2 regions of the Streptomyces longisporus genome follow, and region 1 is predicted to be linked to the other one. Evidence: riboswitches for the same ligand, from Rfam matches in the RefSeq annotation. Region 1 holds a riboswitch; the other holds the start of a gene.
What was found. A riboswitch is a leader RNA that binds a small molecule or an ion and turns the genes downstream of it on or off. The one in region 1 is predicted to bind S-adenosylmethionine.
Positions count from the first base shown of each region.

Region 2: another riboswitch for S-adenosylmethionine. It lies ahead of ABD355_RS14115 (amino acid ABC transporter permease); the one in region 1 lies ahead of thrC (threonine synthase).

Region 1 covers NZ_BAAASG010000005.1:136,478-144,132, reverse strand. The annotation lists gene ABD355_RS08915 (cold-shock protein) at 1-204, opposite strand, end outside; gene ABD355_RS08910 (MoaD/ThiS family protein) at 657-932, opposite strand; gene thrC (threonine synthase) at 977-2,266, opposite strand; SAM riboswitch class I at 2,285-2,441, opposite strand; gene ABD355_RS08900 (glucosyl-3-phosphoglycerate synthase) at 2,614-3,558, shown strand; gene ABD355_RS08895 (alpha,alpha-trehalose-phosphate synthase (UDP-forming)) at 3,654-5,045, shown strand; gene otsB (trehalose-phosphatase) at 5,085-5,990, opposite strand; gene ABD355_RS08885 (DUF3263 domain-containing protein) at 6,049-6,309, opposite strand; gene ABD355_RS08880 (ABC transporter substrate-binding protein) at 6,350-7,655, opposite strand, start outside.
Region 2 covers NZ_BAAASG010000007.1:542,026-549,680, reverse strand. The annotation lists gene ABD355_RS14130 (GNAT family N-acetyltransferase) at 1-483, opposite strand, end outside; gene ABD355_RS14125 (transporter substrate-binding domain-containing protein) at 551-1,570, opposite strand; gene ABD355_RS14120 (amino acid ABC transporter ATP-binding protein) at 1,649-2,446, opposite strand; gene ABD355_RS14115 (amino acid ABC transporter permease) at 2,443-3,423, opposite strand; SAM riboswitch class IV at 3,774-3,883, opposite strand; gene ABD355_RS14110 (glutathione S-transferase C-terminal domain-containing protein) at 3,950-4,846, opposite strand; gene ABD355_RS14105 (putative leader peptide) at 4,904-5,014, opposite strand; gene ABD355_RS14100 (oxidoreductase) at 5,135-6,691, opposite strand; gene ABD355_RS14095 (TauD/TfdA dioxygenase family protein) at 6,744-7,655, opposite strand, start outside.

The sequences.
Region 1 (7,655 bases):
GCTGGTCGCCAGACGGACCATGTCCGCCTGCGGCCCCTTCTGGCCCTGCGAGATCTCGAAATCGACCCGCTGACCCTCTTCCAGGGTGCGGTAGCCGTCCATCTGAATCGCACTGTAGTGGACGAAAACATCCGCACCACCGTCGACCGCGATGAAGCCGTACCCCTTCTCCGCGTTGAACCACTTGACGGTGCCCTGAGCCATGCCTAACTCCCCTATTACTGGCCCTTGCACAGATCCACACTTCGCGGATCCGGGTCAGACCTCACCCCCCACGGTTGGGGGCGTGCGCCGGAACGCGTCGACCGCGGCTGAATGTATCTGTCCAACTGCCGTCTGCAACAGGTCAATCGGACGAGAATTCCGGGCACGGCCGGTCGGGACTTTAGGGAGAATTCGCCCGAATTCAGGGCAAGTCGGGCCCCATAAATGGAGCATAAGACGCAAAAAACCTGCACACTTTGGCTACTTCTCGCTGCCCGAGAAGCAAGAACTCATATGCATGCGGCAAGCGGAGTCGAGCAGGTTCCCCAACTGTACCGTGCTCAACCATGCAGAATTGCCCCCTCCGCTTCTCTCACGGAGGGGGCAATTCGATGAACTCTTCGTAACCGACGTTACCGACGGTAATAATCGGCCGTCCGACCTGTTTCCGGTCAGCCTCCGGCGACGGCCGGGATGATCGAGACGCCCGCCCCGTCCGGAGTCGCCGTCTCCAGCCCCTGCTCGAACCGCACATCGTCGTCGTTCACGTACACGTTGACGAACCGTCGCAGCTTGCCCTGGTCGTCGAGAACCCGGGCGGCGATCCCGGTGTGGTTCTTCTCCAGATCGGCGATGACCTCGCCGAGGGTGCCGCCTTCGGCAGTCACCTCGGCCTGCCCGCCGGTGTAGGTGCGCAGGATGGTGGGGATACGAACGTTCACGCTCACGATGAAAACCTCCGGTCAGGGATGGGGGGGCGCGGGCTACGCGACTAGGCGAGGCCGGCCTCACGGAACGACTCAAGGCTCGGGCGAATCGTCGCGGTGAGCCCGGTACCGGCCACCGCGTCCAGCGTCTTCAGACCGTCACCCGTATTGAGGACGACCGTGGTCAGGGTCGGGTCGAGAACACCGTTCTCGATCAGCTTCCGGGTCACACCCACGGTCACCCCGCCGGCGGTCTCCGCGAAGATGCCCTCGGTCCGGGCGAGCAGCCGAATCGCATCGACGATCTGCTCGTCGTTCACGTCCTCCACGGCCCCACCGGTACGGCGGGCGATGTCCAGCACATACGGACCGTCCGCCGGGTTGCCGATGGCCAGCGACTTGGCGATCGTGTTCGGCTTCTGCGGCCGTACGACGTCGTGCCCCGCCTTGTACGCGACGGAGACAGGGCTGCACCCCTCGGCCTGCGCCCCGAAGATCTTGTACGGCTTGTCCTCGACGAGCCCGAGCTTGATCAGCTCCTGCAGCCCCTTGTCGATCTTCGTGAGCTGCGAGCCGGAGGCGATCGGCACGACCAGCTGGTCCGGCAGCCGCCAGCCGAGCTGCTCGCAGATCTCGTACGCCAGGGTCTTGGAGCCCTCCGCGTAGTACGGCCGCAGGTTGACGTTGACGAAGCCCCAGCCCTCGCCGGCCGGGTCGCCGATCAGCTCGGAGCAGAAGCGGTTCACGTCGTCGTAGTTGCCCTCGATGCCGACGAGCTCGCCGCCGTAGACCGCGGCCATGACGACCTTGCCCTGCTCCAGGTCGTGCGGGATGAACACGCAGGAACGGAAGCCGGCGCGGGCGGCCGCGGCACCCACCGCACCGGCCAGGTTGCCGGTGGACGAGCAGGACAGGGTGGTGAAGTCGAAGGCGCGGGCGGCCTCGATGGCCTGGGCGACGACCCGGTCCTTGAAGGAGTGCGTCGGGTTGCCGGAGTCGTCCTTCACGAACAGCTTGCCGGCGTCGACGCCCAGCTCGCGGGCGAGGTTGTCGGCCTTGACGAGCTTGGTCCAACCGGGGTTGATGTTGGGCTTGTCCGCCACGTCCGCCGGAACGGGCAGCAGGGGCGCGTAACGCCAGATGTTCGCGGGACCCGCCTCGATCTGCTTGCGGAGTTCCTCGGTGTCGTAGGCCGAGAAGTCGTAGGCGATCTCGAGCGGGCCGAAACACTCCTCGCAGGCGAAGACCGGGCCGAGAGGCACCTGGTGACCGCACTCGCGGCAGGAGAGCGCCGCAGCGGGACCGAGGTCGACGGTCGTGGAGTCGGTGGTGCTTGCAACAGTCTGCGCAGCCATGTGAGGCGAGGCCCTTTCTCCTCATCTTCCTCACGACGCATCTCGCCGTGAGACGGATTTGGCACCTTCCCTAGCCGGGAGCCTCGCGGAACGATCGGCATCGATCGGTACGAGACCGGCTGGAGGGTTGCCGGGGCTTCATCGGGCCGTATCCCTCTGCCCCTCTGGATGAGCGGTATTCGGTTGTTCAACTCGTTCAACGCCGGGCGACCCCCGACATGCGATGGTCACCAGCGTTGTTCAAGACTGTAACCGAAGGCCAGGACAGTTGAGATAGTCGTCCGAACCGCGAGATGGATCACACGGTGATCCGGTTTTCGCCGAGAGAACGCAGAGGAGCCGCCTACGTGCTGGAAGAAGTCGAGCGCTGGCTGAGCACCCGCTCCTGGTCCCTGACCGACCGCCCTCTCCACCAGATCCTCGCCGCCAAGCAGCGCACCGGGCAGTCGGTCAGCGTCGTGCTGCCCGCGCTCAACGAGGAGGAGACGGTCGGCGACATCGTCGCGATCATCCGTCACGACCTGATGCAGCAGGTTCCGCTCGTCGACGAGATCGTCGTCGTCGACTCGGGGTCCACCGACCGCACGTCCGAGGTCGCCGCGGCGGCCGGGGCCAAGGTCGTCCACCGTGACGACATCCTGCCCCGCATCCCGACCGTCCCCGGCAAGGGCGAGGTGCTGTGGCGCTCGCTCCTGGTCACCGGCGGGGACATCGTCTGCTTCATCGACGCCGACCTGAAGGAGTTCTCCTCCGACTTCGTCTCCGGGATCGTCGGCCCGCTGCTCACCGAGCCGGGGGTCGACCTGGTCAAGGGCATGTACGACCGTCCGCTGGCCGGCGCGCAGGGCCAGGGCGGCCGGGTCACCGAGCTGATGGCGCGTCCGCTGCTGAACATGCACTGGCCGCAGCTGGCGGGCTTCGTGCAGCCGCTCGGCGGCGAGTACGCGGCCCGGCGCAGCCTGCTGGAACAGCTGCCGTTCCCCGTCGGGTACGGCGTCGAGCTGGGCATGCTGGTGGACGCCCTGCACCTGGTGGGCCTCGACGCGCTCGCCCAGGTGGACGTCGGGGTGCGCAAGCACCGCCATCAGGACGGGCAGGCGCTGGGCCGGATGTCCGCCGCGATCTACCGCACGGCACAGCTGAGACTGGCCCGCGGCCATCTCATCCGTCCCTCCCTCACCCAGTTCGAACGGGGCGAGGACGGCTTCGAGCCGCGCACCTACTCCGTGGACACGGAGGAGCGGCCGCCGATGGTGGAGATCGCGGAGTACGCGTCGCGCAAGGTCGCCTGAGGCGGCGCGTTACGCGCTGCAGCCGGTGTATACGGTCCACCCGCAGAGCGCAGACGTACGTTTGAGCGTTTACGGGCCGGGCTAGGTTGAGGCGTATGGCTTCCACGTACGGCGCTGGTCATCAGGTGCTGGTCGCGTCCAACCGCGGCCCGGTCTCGTACGAAGTGCAGGAGGACGGCTCGCTGGCCGCCAGGCGCGGCGGCGGCGGGCTGGTCTCCGGCCTCTCCGCGATCGGGCCCGACGCGGACGCCCTGTGGGTGTGCTCGGCGCTGTCCGACGGCGACCGCGAGGCGGTACGGCGCGGGGTCGGCGAGGACGGGGTGCGGATGCTCGACATCCCGGCCGACGTGCACGCCGACGCGTACAACGGCATCGCGAACTCGGTGCTGTGGTTCGTCCACCACATGCTGTACCAGACGCCCCTGGAGCCGGTCTTCGACGCGGAGTTCCGGCGGCAGTGGGCGTCGTACGAGACCTACAACCGGGCCTTCGCCGAGGCGCTGGCCCAGGAGGCGGCCGAGGGCGCGGCGGTGCTGGTGCAGGACTACCACCTGTGTCTGGTGCCGGGCATGCTCCGCGAGCTCCGTCCCGATCTGCGCATCGGGCACTTCTCGCACACGCCGTGGGCGCCGGTGGACTACTTCCGGATGCTGCCGGACGACATCGCCGAGCGGCTCCTGAACGGCATGCTGGGCGCCGACCGGCTGGGCTTTTTGACCCGGCGCTGGGCGGACGCGTTCACGGCGTGCGCCACGGCGGTGGTGGGCGGCCTCGGGGGCACGGCGATCGGCGTGCACGGCCTCGGCGCGGACGCCGACTTCCTGCGCAAGCGCTCGCACGAGGCCGATGTGGCCGAGCGGATGGCCGCACTGCGGGAGGAGATCGGCGCCGGGCGCAGGACGGTCGTGCGGGTCGACCGCACCGAGCTGTCGAAGAACATCGTGCGCGGGCTGCTGGCGTACCGGCAGCTGCTGGAGGACCACCCCGAGTGGCGGGAGCGGGTCGTGCACGTGGCGTTCGCCTATCCCTCCCGGCAGGACCTCGCCGTGTACCGCGACTACACGGCCGAGGTGCAGCGGGTGGCCCAGGAGATCAACTCCCGCTTCGGGACGCCTGGTTGGACCCCGGTCGTGCTGCACGTCAAGGACGACTTCGCGCGTTCGCTGGCCGCCTACCGGCTGGCCGACGTGGCCCTCGTCAACCCGATCCGGGACGGCATGAACCTGGTCGCGAAGGAGGTGCCGGTCGTCTCCGACGAGGGGTGCGCGCTGGTGCTGTCGCGGGAGGCGGGTGCCCACGCCGAGCTGGGCGAGGACGCGATCACGGTGAACCCGTACGACGTGATCGGGACGGCGGAGGCGCTGCACGCCGCGCTGTGCCTGCCGGCGGCTGAGCGGGCCGAGCGGTCGAAGCGGCTTGCTGCCGCGGCCACGGCGTTGCCGCCGGCGCAGTGGTTCGTCGAGCAATTGGAGGCGTTGCGCGGCTGAGCCTGGGGGCTGCGCCCCCAGACCCCCGCTTTTCGGCCCTTAAGGGGCCTTGTCCTCAAACGCCGGACGGGCTGAAAGGCCGAGCTGCGCCGCCAGGCCCCGTAGTAGGCGTACGACCCCCTGCGGGCCGTCCACCACCAGGTCCGCTCGTTCCCGTAGTTCCGTGACCTCGTCGCTGCCGCTGCAGACGAGGAGGCCGGGGGTGCCGTCGGAGCGGAGTTTGTCGACGGCTGCGAAGGCGGGGAGGTCGCCGAGGTCGTCGCCGGCGTAGAGGACCGCCGAGGCGTCGATCTCGCGGACGTACTCCAGGAGGGCCACTCCCTTGTCCATGCCCGGGGGGCGCAGTTCGAGGACCAGGCGGCCGGGTTCGACGATCAGGCCGTGGCGGGTGGCGAGGTCGGTGAGGGGGGCGCGCAGGGCCTCGAAGGCGGCCTGCGGGTCCGCCGCGCGGCGGGTGTGGACCGCGACGGCGCGGCCCTTCTCCTCGATCCAGGTGCCCTGCCAGGCGCCGATGCGGTCGAGGAAACCGGGGAGTTCGGCGCGGACCGCGGCGACTCCGGGGTGGGGCGCGGGTGCGCTGACGTTGCCGCTGACCGCGTCCCAGCGTTCGGCGCCGTAGTGGCCGAGGACGACCAGGTGCTCAAGGCCGGGGACGCCCGCGAAGCCGCCGTGCCGCACGGCGACGCCGGCCGGGCGGCCGGTGACCACCGCGACGGAGGCGATCCGCGGGGCGAGGGCGGCGAGCGCGGGCACCGCCTCCGGGTGGGCGCGGGCCTGCTCGGGGTCCGCCACGATCGGGGCGAGGGTGCCGTCGAAGTCCAGGCCGACCACCGTTTTCGCGGGGTTCGCGAGGATCGCGGCGAGCCCGTCCCGGCCTGCCTGCGTGGCGGGCGTCGGCAGGGGGTCCATGGAGTGCGTCGAGTCCGTGTCCGTATGGGTGCCCATACGGTGACCATAACCGCGCAGGGCAGGGCGCACCCATGGCTCAGGGGAGCGTCGGCCGTCAGCGTTCCGCTCGGCGTGTGTCGCGCACCCTGCGCAACCTGTTCACCGTCACCGGGTCGTGGGCGAGGGCCCGCTCGTCGTCCAGCAGGGCGTTGAGCAGCTGGTAGTAGCGGACCGGGGCCAGGCCCAGCTCCTCCCGTATGGCGCGCTCCTTGGCGCCGGGGCCCGCGAAGCCCCGGCGTTCGAGGGCGAGGACTGCCCGCTCGCGGTCGCCCAGAGGCTCGCGCGGCTCGCGGCCCTCCCACTGCTCCTGGTCCATGTCCTGAACCGTAACCCCCGCCACTGACAGCGCCCCGCGGCTAATGCGAGCTCTCCGCCATGGACGCCGTCGACTCCAGCTGCGCGAGGGTGGCCGCGGGGTTGCCGCCGGGGGCCACCGCGTTGCCTATGTGCTTCTTGACGGCCACGGCGACCGAGGCCCACGAGGTCTTGTCGACGGGGTAGAGCTCGGACAGCGGCAGCTGCTTGAGGAACGGCTCCAGGGCGGCGTCCTGCTTGGCCGTGCTCATGACGTCGGAGGCGGAGGTGGTGACCGGCAGCAGGTCGTACTCACGGGAGAAGGCGAGCACGTTCTTCTGGCTGTAGACGAAGTCGAGGAACTTGCCGACCTGCTCGGCGTGGCCGTTCTTCTTGAAGGCCATCATCCAGTCGGCGACACCCATGGCGTTCTTGCTCTGGCCGTCCTTGCCGGGCATCGGCACCATGCCGAACTTCACGCCCTTCTGCGCGGCGATCTTCATCAGCGAGGGGTGCCCGTTGAGCATGCCGACCTCGCCCTTGGCGAAGGCGGCGAAGGCGGTGGCGCGGTTGAGGCTGCCGGGCGCGACCGGACCGGTCAGGCCCTTGTCGACCAGGTCGTCCTTGAGCCAGTTGAAGGTGTCGATGTTCTGCGCGGAGTCGATGCCGTAGGTGCCGACGGTGTCGGTGTAACCGCCGCCGCCGCTCAGCAGCCACTGCATCGTCTCGGCCTGTGCCTCCTCCGGGCCGAGCGGCAGCGCGTACGGGAACTTCACACCGCGCGCCTTGAGCACCTTGGCGTCGGCGGCGAGCTCGTTCCAGGTCTTCGGCGGGGTGAGGCCGGCGTTCTTGAAGAGGGTCTTGTTGTAGAAGAGCAGCCGCGTGGAGGCGGCGAACGGCAGCCCGTACTGCACGCCCTTCACCTGCCCGGCGGTGGCCAGCTGCGAGGCGAAGTCGGCCTGGGTGCTGATGGAGAGCATGTCGTCGGCCGAGTAGAGCAGGCCCTTGTTGGCGTAGTCGGCGTACGCGCCTATCTGCGCCATGTCGGGCGCCTTGCCCGCGTCGACCAGCTCCTTGACCTTGCGGTCCACGTCGTTCCAGGAGTACACGGTGACGTCGATCTTCACCCCGGAGTGCTTGCTCTCGTACTCCCTGACCAGCCGGTCCCAGTACTTCTGGGAGCTGTTGGCGGCGGAGTCGCCGTAGTCCGCGGCGATCAGCTTCAGGGTGACGTCCCCCGAGCCGCCGCCGGTCAGGCCGCAGCCGCCGAGGACCGCCGTCATGCCCAGTGCGGACACCGCCGCGATCGTTCCTGTCCTACCCCGCCGCTGCACTGCTGTTGACCCCAACCCTACTGTCTCGCTGTTC
Region 2 (7,655 bases), on a different contig from region 1:
GCCCGGCGGGTGGAGGCGCTCGCCGGCCAGGGCGATCAGCCGGCCGCTGTGGCGGATGCCGAGGTAGGTGCCCATCTCGACGGTGCGGGGCAGATAGGGGCCCGGTTGGGTGCGGGCGACCAGGTCGAGGATCTCGGGTACGTCGTCGGGGCCGAGCCGTACGGCTTCGGGGTCGGGCTCGGCGCGCAGACGGGTGTCCACGAGCTGGACACCGTGTCCGGTACGCAGGACCTCCCACCCGGCCGGCGCCTCCGTCACTCCGCGCACCGAGGCGGTGCCGCCGGGGCCGACGAGGGTGGCCAGGTCGGCCCAGGCCCGTGGGTCGCCGGTGTCGGTGACGGCGTAGAAGGGGGCCACGTCCTGCCGGTAGCGGGCGGCACGGCCGACGCGTTCGGCGAAGGACGCGTGCGGGCCGGTGAGGGCTGCCCAGGCGGGGTTGTCCAGAAGGTGCGAGGAGGTGGCTTCGATGCTGGTGGCGGACATCGTGGGGCGGTCTCCGAGGGCCTGGGGACCCCACCGCGGGGCGGCGGCGGGGTCCCTGTCGGGCGGGTCAGGAGTTGTCGAGGGGCAGGCCGGGCGGGTTGACCTCGGACTTGGCGACGGCCTCGTTGGAGAGGTTCCAGGCGGCCAGCCACTTGGCGTACTGACCGTTCTCGATCAGGTAGTTGATGGCGTCGGCGAGCGGCTTGGCGAGGCCGCTGTCCTTCTTTGCGGTGGCGGCGATCAGGCCCTGCAGCGAGGCGCCGGCGCCCGAGTAGGTGCCCGCGTTGCGCGTCGGGTCGGGCGTGTTCGCGGACTGGGTGATGTGGTACGCGATGCCGGGGTTGGGGCCGAAGAAGGAGTCGATCTTGCCGCTGTTCAGGGCCAGGTAGGTGCCGTTGCGGTCCGGGTAGTACTTGACGGTGAGCTTCTTGCCCTCGCTCTCCAGCTTCTTCTTCCACTCCAGGAGGAGCTTCTCCTGGTTCGTGCCGGCGCCGACGGAGACGGTCTTGCCGGCGAGGTTCTCGTAGTTGCCGTCGAAGTTCCACTTGCTGGACTTGAGCACCTCGAAGCCGAGGTTGTCCTTGCGGTAGGAGGCGAACTCGTACTTCTTCTTGCGCTCCTCGGTGTCGGTGACGTTCGAGAAGGCCACGTTCACCTTGCCGCTGTCGATGCCGACGAAGAGGTTCTCCCAGGTGAAGTTCTTCAGCTCGGGCTTCAGGCCGAGGACCGCGGCGACGAGGCGGCCGAAGTCGGGCTCGGCGCCGGTGAGGGTCTTCTGGTCGCTGCCGACGTAGGCCAGCGGCGCGAAACCGGCGGGCAGGGCGCCGATGCCGATCTCCAGCTTGCCGCTGCTCTTGACGGACTTGGGCAGTTCCGCACTGATCGACTTCACCTCGGAGACCTTGAGGCTGGTCTGCTTGGCGGCGCCGTTGGAGAGCTGTCCGACGGCCACGGTCCCGTCCGCGGCGGTCGTGGTGGCCGCGTCGCTGTTCCCACCGCAGGCGGCGAGCCCGGTGGCGAGGGAGGCGACCGCGGTCGCCGCGGTGATGCCGCGGATCAGGCTGCGTCGGGTGAAGTGGACAGACATGGCCGTTCCTTGTCGCTGAGAGGGTGAGGAGGTGTGGCGTGGGGGGAAGTCGTGCGGCGCGCCAGTGCGTCAGGGGGGTCAGAGGACCTTGCTGAGGAAGTCCCTGGTTCGCTCGTGCTGCGGCTTGTCGAGGACCTCGGAGGGCGGGCCCTGTTCGACGATCCGTCCGCCGTCGATGAAGACGACCCGGTCGGCGATCTCGCGGGCGAAGCCGATCTCATGGGTGACGATGACGAGCGTGGTGCCGCTGGTCGCCAGGTCCTTGATGACGGCGAGGACCTCGCCGACGAGTTCGGGGTCGAGGGCGGAGGTGGGCTCGTCGAAGAGGATGACGCCGGGGCGCAGGGCGAGGGCGCGGGCGATGGCGACGCGTTGCTGCTGGCCGCCGGAGAGCTGGCGCGGGTAGGCGCCGGTCTTGTCGGCGAGGCCCACCCGGCCGAGCAGCTCGCGGGCGAGGTCCTGCGCTTCGGGCTTGTTGAGCCTGCCGGTGGCGACCGGGGCGGCGGCCACGTTGTCCAGGACCGTCAGGTGCGGGAAGAGGTTGAAGTTCTGGAAGACGAAACCGATGCGGCCGCGCTGGGTGAGGATGGCCCGCTCACTGAGCTCCTTCAGGCGCTCGCCGTGCCGCTTCACCCCGATCAGTTCGCCGTTGATGCTGACGTGGCCGATCTCGGGCTTCTCCAGGTGGTTGACGACCCGCAGCAGGGTGGACTTGCCGGAGCCGGACGGGCCGAGGATCACGGTCACCTCGCCCGGTCGCACCGTCAGGTCGATGCCGTTCAGGACGCGGTGGGCGCCGTACCACTTGTGCACGTCGTGCACCTCTACGGTGGCGGCCTCGACGCCGGCCAGCGCCTCGAGGGTCTTCGCGCTCATACGGCGGCCTCCCTGCGGATACGGGCTCGCAGGTCGGTCAGACCGGTGCGGAGCTTCTGCAACGGCGTCGGCGGCAGGGAGCGGGTGGCGCCCCGGGCGTAGTACCGCTCGACGTAGAACTGGATGACGGAGACGACGCTGGTCAGGATCAGGTACCAGACGGTGGCGACCAGCAGCAGCGGCACGATGTCGCCGGGGTAGGTGGAGCCCATGGACTGCGCGGTGCCGAACAGGTCGAGCAGCGAGACGTAGAAGACCAGCGAGGTGCTCTTGATCAGGCCGATGAGCTGGTTGACGTAGTTCGGGGTGATCGAGCGCAGCGCCTGCGGGAAGACGATCTTCGTGAACTGGTAGCTCTTCGGCAGGCCCAGGGCCGCAGCCGCCTCGTGCTGGCCCTGGTCGACGGAGAGGATGCCGCCGCGGACGACCTCGGCCGCGTAGGCCGCCTCGTTGAGGCTGAGGCCGATGACGGCGACGACCATGTCGGTGGCGAGCTTGGACTCGTCGAAGGAGAGGAAGGCCGGTCCGAAGGGGACGCCGACGCTCAACGTCTTGTACAGGGCGCTGAAGTTGTAGAGGAAGAGCAGCACCACGATGAGCGGGATGGAGCGCAGCGCCCAGATGTAGGTCCAGCTGACGGCCCGCAGCACCGGACTCTTCGAGAGCCGGGCCAGAGCGAGGACGATACCGCCGGCCAGGCCCAACACCGCGCTGTAGGCGGCGACTTCGAGGGTGATGAGCAGACCGTCGAGTATGTTGGGCCGCAGGAACCAGTAGCCGAAGCGGTCCCACTGGTAGAACGGGTTGGTCGTCAGGCCGTGCACGAACTGGGCCGCGAGGATCAGGACGACGGCGGTGGCGATCCAGCGTCCCGGCCTGCGCAGCGGCAGAACCCGCTGTGCGGCGAGGGGCTTTGACTGTTCGTCGGCGGGCGGCGCATCGGCGAGGGCGACGGTGGCGCCAGGGGGTTCACTCATGGTGGGCTCCGGCGGAGTCGGACACCCCACAGGCCGCGGCAGCCGTGCGCGGGAGCGGCTCGCTCAGCGCACGGGTGTACAGGGGCACCGGGGGCGGGGAGGACAACGGCACACCGCGCGGGCGGTGTTCGTCAGGGGGTGCGAGGGCTGTGGGGAGGTGTCAGCCCCGACAGCGGGCACAGCCCGGTGCGGTACACAGTGCGCTGTTCACACGGAGCAGATCGACGGCACGGTCGGCGGCGAACAGGTTCAGCAGGTTCGCGTACGGCTGTACGCAGCCCTGAGGGCGGCGTGCGGCCGTCCTGGGAGCTGCGTACATGGCGTCACCATCACTGTTCCGGCCCTTGTGGGCCTCGCGCTTACCGAAACGTCATCCGGTCCGGTCGTCACCTGGGGCACCCCACCGCGGAGCGAGGGTTGCCGGTCAGCCAGCCAGGGCTTGTCGCTGACACTCATGACCGTTCTGGTTCGTAGTTAAAACAATTGCCCGAAGGAATGTCAACGCCGGTCCACTGTGTGGAACGACTCAATCCCTGTTGACCTGCGCCACTGTCCCGTTTCCGTCGGATGCATGGGCCGCCCAGTCCAGGATCTGGACGGCGGCTCCGGCGGCCTCCAGACCCTGGCAACGCGCGTGGTGGCGCCGGGCGATGCCGTCCAGGTCGAGATGGGCGCCGAAGGCCGGATGGGCGGCCAGCCGGCGGGCGTAGGCCCACAGGGTGGGATGACCGGCGATCCGCTGGACCGCACCGGCGTCCAGGTGGTTGCGGTGCACGGTGTCGAGTTGGACCAGCGCGACCCACAACTCGACGTCCGCGGCCGTGATTTCGTCGCGGATCATATACGTCCGCCCGACCAGCCACCGCTCCAGCGCACCGAGCGTTTCGAGCAGCGTCTCGAGCGCCGCCGCGCGCTCGGATTCCTCACCGCCGGCCGATCCGGCGCGCTGCGCGGCGTCCTCGATGCCCTGCGCGCACATCCGCTCGACGGCCTCGATCTCCGACTCCGCGCCGCACGGGTAGGGCGAGGGGCGGTCGCCGCCGAAGCGGCGGGCGAGGTCGCGCATGATGTCCGGGACGTGTGTGCTGACGATCCGTCCGGACCAGTCGTCGCTGAGCACGGGCGCGACGGCCGGTCCGGTGTAGTGGTGCGCGCTCGCCTCGTACAGCGGGCGCAGGGCGCAGTGGCCGCCTTCGGGGGTGTCGGGCACGGCGGGCAGGAAGGTCGCCGGACAGACGGTGTCCAGGCCGAGCAGGCTGTGGATGACGGCGATGCGCAGGCCGTCGGGACACGCGGTCGACAGATGGAGGCGGTAGCGGCCCGGTACGGCGTAGTGGCCGCTGCGGGCGTCGCTGCCGATCCGGCCGCGGAAGGCGGGGGCGGGCTGGGCGGAGGTGTGGGCGGCCAGCGGTGTGACGGACATGGGTCTCCCCGGGAGAGGGCGCGGACGTACGCGCGGCGGAAGCGACGTCGGGCGAACTCAGCCCTGGGGGCTGATCGCACTGCAGACACGCTGCAGATCGATGTGACGGCGGGAGGTGAGGAGAGGCCGACGGATCACTCGGACGGTGACCGGCTCAAGGCGCCCCATGCGTTTCCCTACCTATTCACTAGGATTCTCCTCTGGAGTGTCGGTCCGCCTCGGAGCCACGTCAAGAGGGCCGTCCCGCAATGCGGACAGCGCAGTGGACACGCCCCTGCCTCTGATCGGTCAGTTCTTCTGCAGGGCGCGGGTCACGCCCGCGATGACGGCCGTCGTCAGCACCCAGCCGAAGGCGATCAGCAGATAGGCCAGCCACTGGAGGGTGCCGCTCGTCCAGTACCAGGTGGTGCGCTGGCCCAGACCGCCGATCGGGATCAACAGGTCGAGTGTGTAGACGAGCGGCTGGAACCGGGGCCCCTCGCCCGCCTGCACCCGTGTGGGGCTGTGAGCGCCGAACGTCAGGGTGCCCAGCAGGGTCAGCACGAGCAGCCAGATGCCCGCCAGCCAGGGCCGGTAGCCGTAGCCCACGGTCACGTCCAGCAAGTGCCCCCATGCGCGGGCCGCCGGCCGCAACGTGCGCCGCCGGTGCCGCTGCTTGGCCAGCAGCACCCGGCGGGCGTCGTCGTCGTGGCCCGCCGTGCGGTACCAGCTCGCCAACTGCTCGTACGGCTGGGGGCTGTAGCCGGGGCTGCGTCCTATCCACCGCATGCGGTGCGCCACGGAGCCCGGCCACCCCACCGCCTCCCGCCGCTCGCCCGCCACCGTCACCTTGATGGAGCCGTAGACGAAGCCGTCCAGCTCCACCGTCTGCGGCCAGCTGTGCTCGTTGTCGTGGAGGTACGACACCTGCGCGCCCCGCAGGTCCACCGCCTGGGACGGCTGGCGGGCGAGGGTGAGGTCGAAGTCGACGGCCTGCATGAGCGCACACAGCAGGGCCGGGCCGTCACCGCCGGGAGGCCCGTTCAGGACGGCTCCCTGGAAGGTCACGTTGTCCGAGACCCGGGTACCGCGCAGACGCACGGTGCCGTTCGCGGTGAAGCCCCGGGAGAACTCCAGCGTCGAGGCCACCGCGTTGTCCAGGGCGAGGGCCACGCCGCGCGGGCCGGGGCGCTCCAGCTGCGCGCCCTGCATGAACAGCCCGCCCGGCAACTGCGCGCCCAGCAGCCGCACTTCACCGTGCGCGACGAAGCCGCCCCCGCAGAAGAGGCCTCCGTCCGTGACCAGGCCGCCGGCGGACAGGGCCCACCCCTCGGGGGCGAGCAGTCGGGCCTTGTTGAGGTTCACTCCGCCGGTCACGTGCGCGTGGGTGAGCGACAGGGCACTGAGCTCCCGGTGGAAGGCGGAGACCGGGCCGGCCTCCACGATCGACCCCAGCAGGTCGAGACGTCCCTCGATGCGGGCCGACCCGGCTTCGAGCCCGGGCACCCGGCTGCGGGTGAGCGCGACGGTGCGGGTCTCGGCCCCGAAGAGGCTGACGTCCTGCTCGAACCAGCAGTCCTCGATCCAGAGGGGGTGATCGATCCGCGCACCGGCCAGGTTGATCCGGCCGGTTATCCGCGCGCCCGCAAGCGCCAGGGCGCCCACCGCGCCGGGCTGCACGGAGTGCGCACCGAGCAGCAGCGCGACGATCACTTCGGCCCGGACGGTACGCCCGGCCCCCCACTCCCCGCCGTCGGCCACCCGGTCGTCCTCGGCCACACCGGACCGCAGGTCCACGCGGCGCCCTTCGGGGAACACGTCCCACAACTCACGTTCCGGCGGGGTCAGTTCGTCGTATGACAGCACACGGACACAGTAGTGATCTTTCCTCTCCGCCGGCCTGCTTCTCCGCGTGACGTCATGCGGGCACGCTGATGTCCTCCTCGGCGACCTTGCCGTCCGTGGAGGCACCGGACGCGATCCCGTACGTCGGCTCCGGCACCGACGTCGGCTCCAGGAGTACCGAGCGGCGGCCGTCCACGCCCACCGGCACGTCGCCGTCGATGGTGACGCGGCGCAGGGTGCGCGCATGGTCGCCGGAGTCGTCGACGCCGTAGTGCTGGGTGGCCCGGTTGTCCCAGACGGCGACGTCGCCGGAGCGCCACTGCCAGCGGACGGTGTTCTCCGGGCGCTCGACGTGCGACTGGAGGACGCCGATGATCGCCCGCGAGTCCGGGCCGCGCAGGCCGACCAGGCGCTTGACGAAGCTGCCCAGCACCAGGGTGCGCTCGCCGGTCTCCGGGTGCACGCGGACCACCGGGTGGTCGGTGCGGAACTTCGTGGAGGTGAACACCTTGCGGTGCTGCTCCAGTTCGCCGGCGCGGGCCTCGGGGCGCGCCTCCGCGTAGTCGTAGTCGTTGGTGTGCTCGGCCCGCAGGTTGTCCGCCAACAGCTTGAGGGCGTCAGGGAGTTCGGCGTAGGCGGCGGCCGTGTTGCCCCACAGGGTGTTGCCGCCGTACGGGGGGACGACTTCGGCGCGCAGGATCGAGAAGGCGGGGTAGGCGGGCACGAACGTCACGTCGGAGTGCCACTGGTTGGCGCGGCCGCCGTGGTCGTTGTCGACGCCGAAGGCGTACTTGCCGTCGACGGAAGGGACGGTGGGGTGGGCGACGGGCTCGCCGAGGAGCCGGCCGAACGCCTCGTGGCTGTCGGCGTCGAGATGGTGCTGGCCGCGGAAGAAGACGACCTTGTGTTCCAGGATCGCGGCACGGATCGCGGCGACGACGGGCTCGGGGAGGTCGCCGCCGAGGCGGACACCGGAGACGACGGC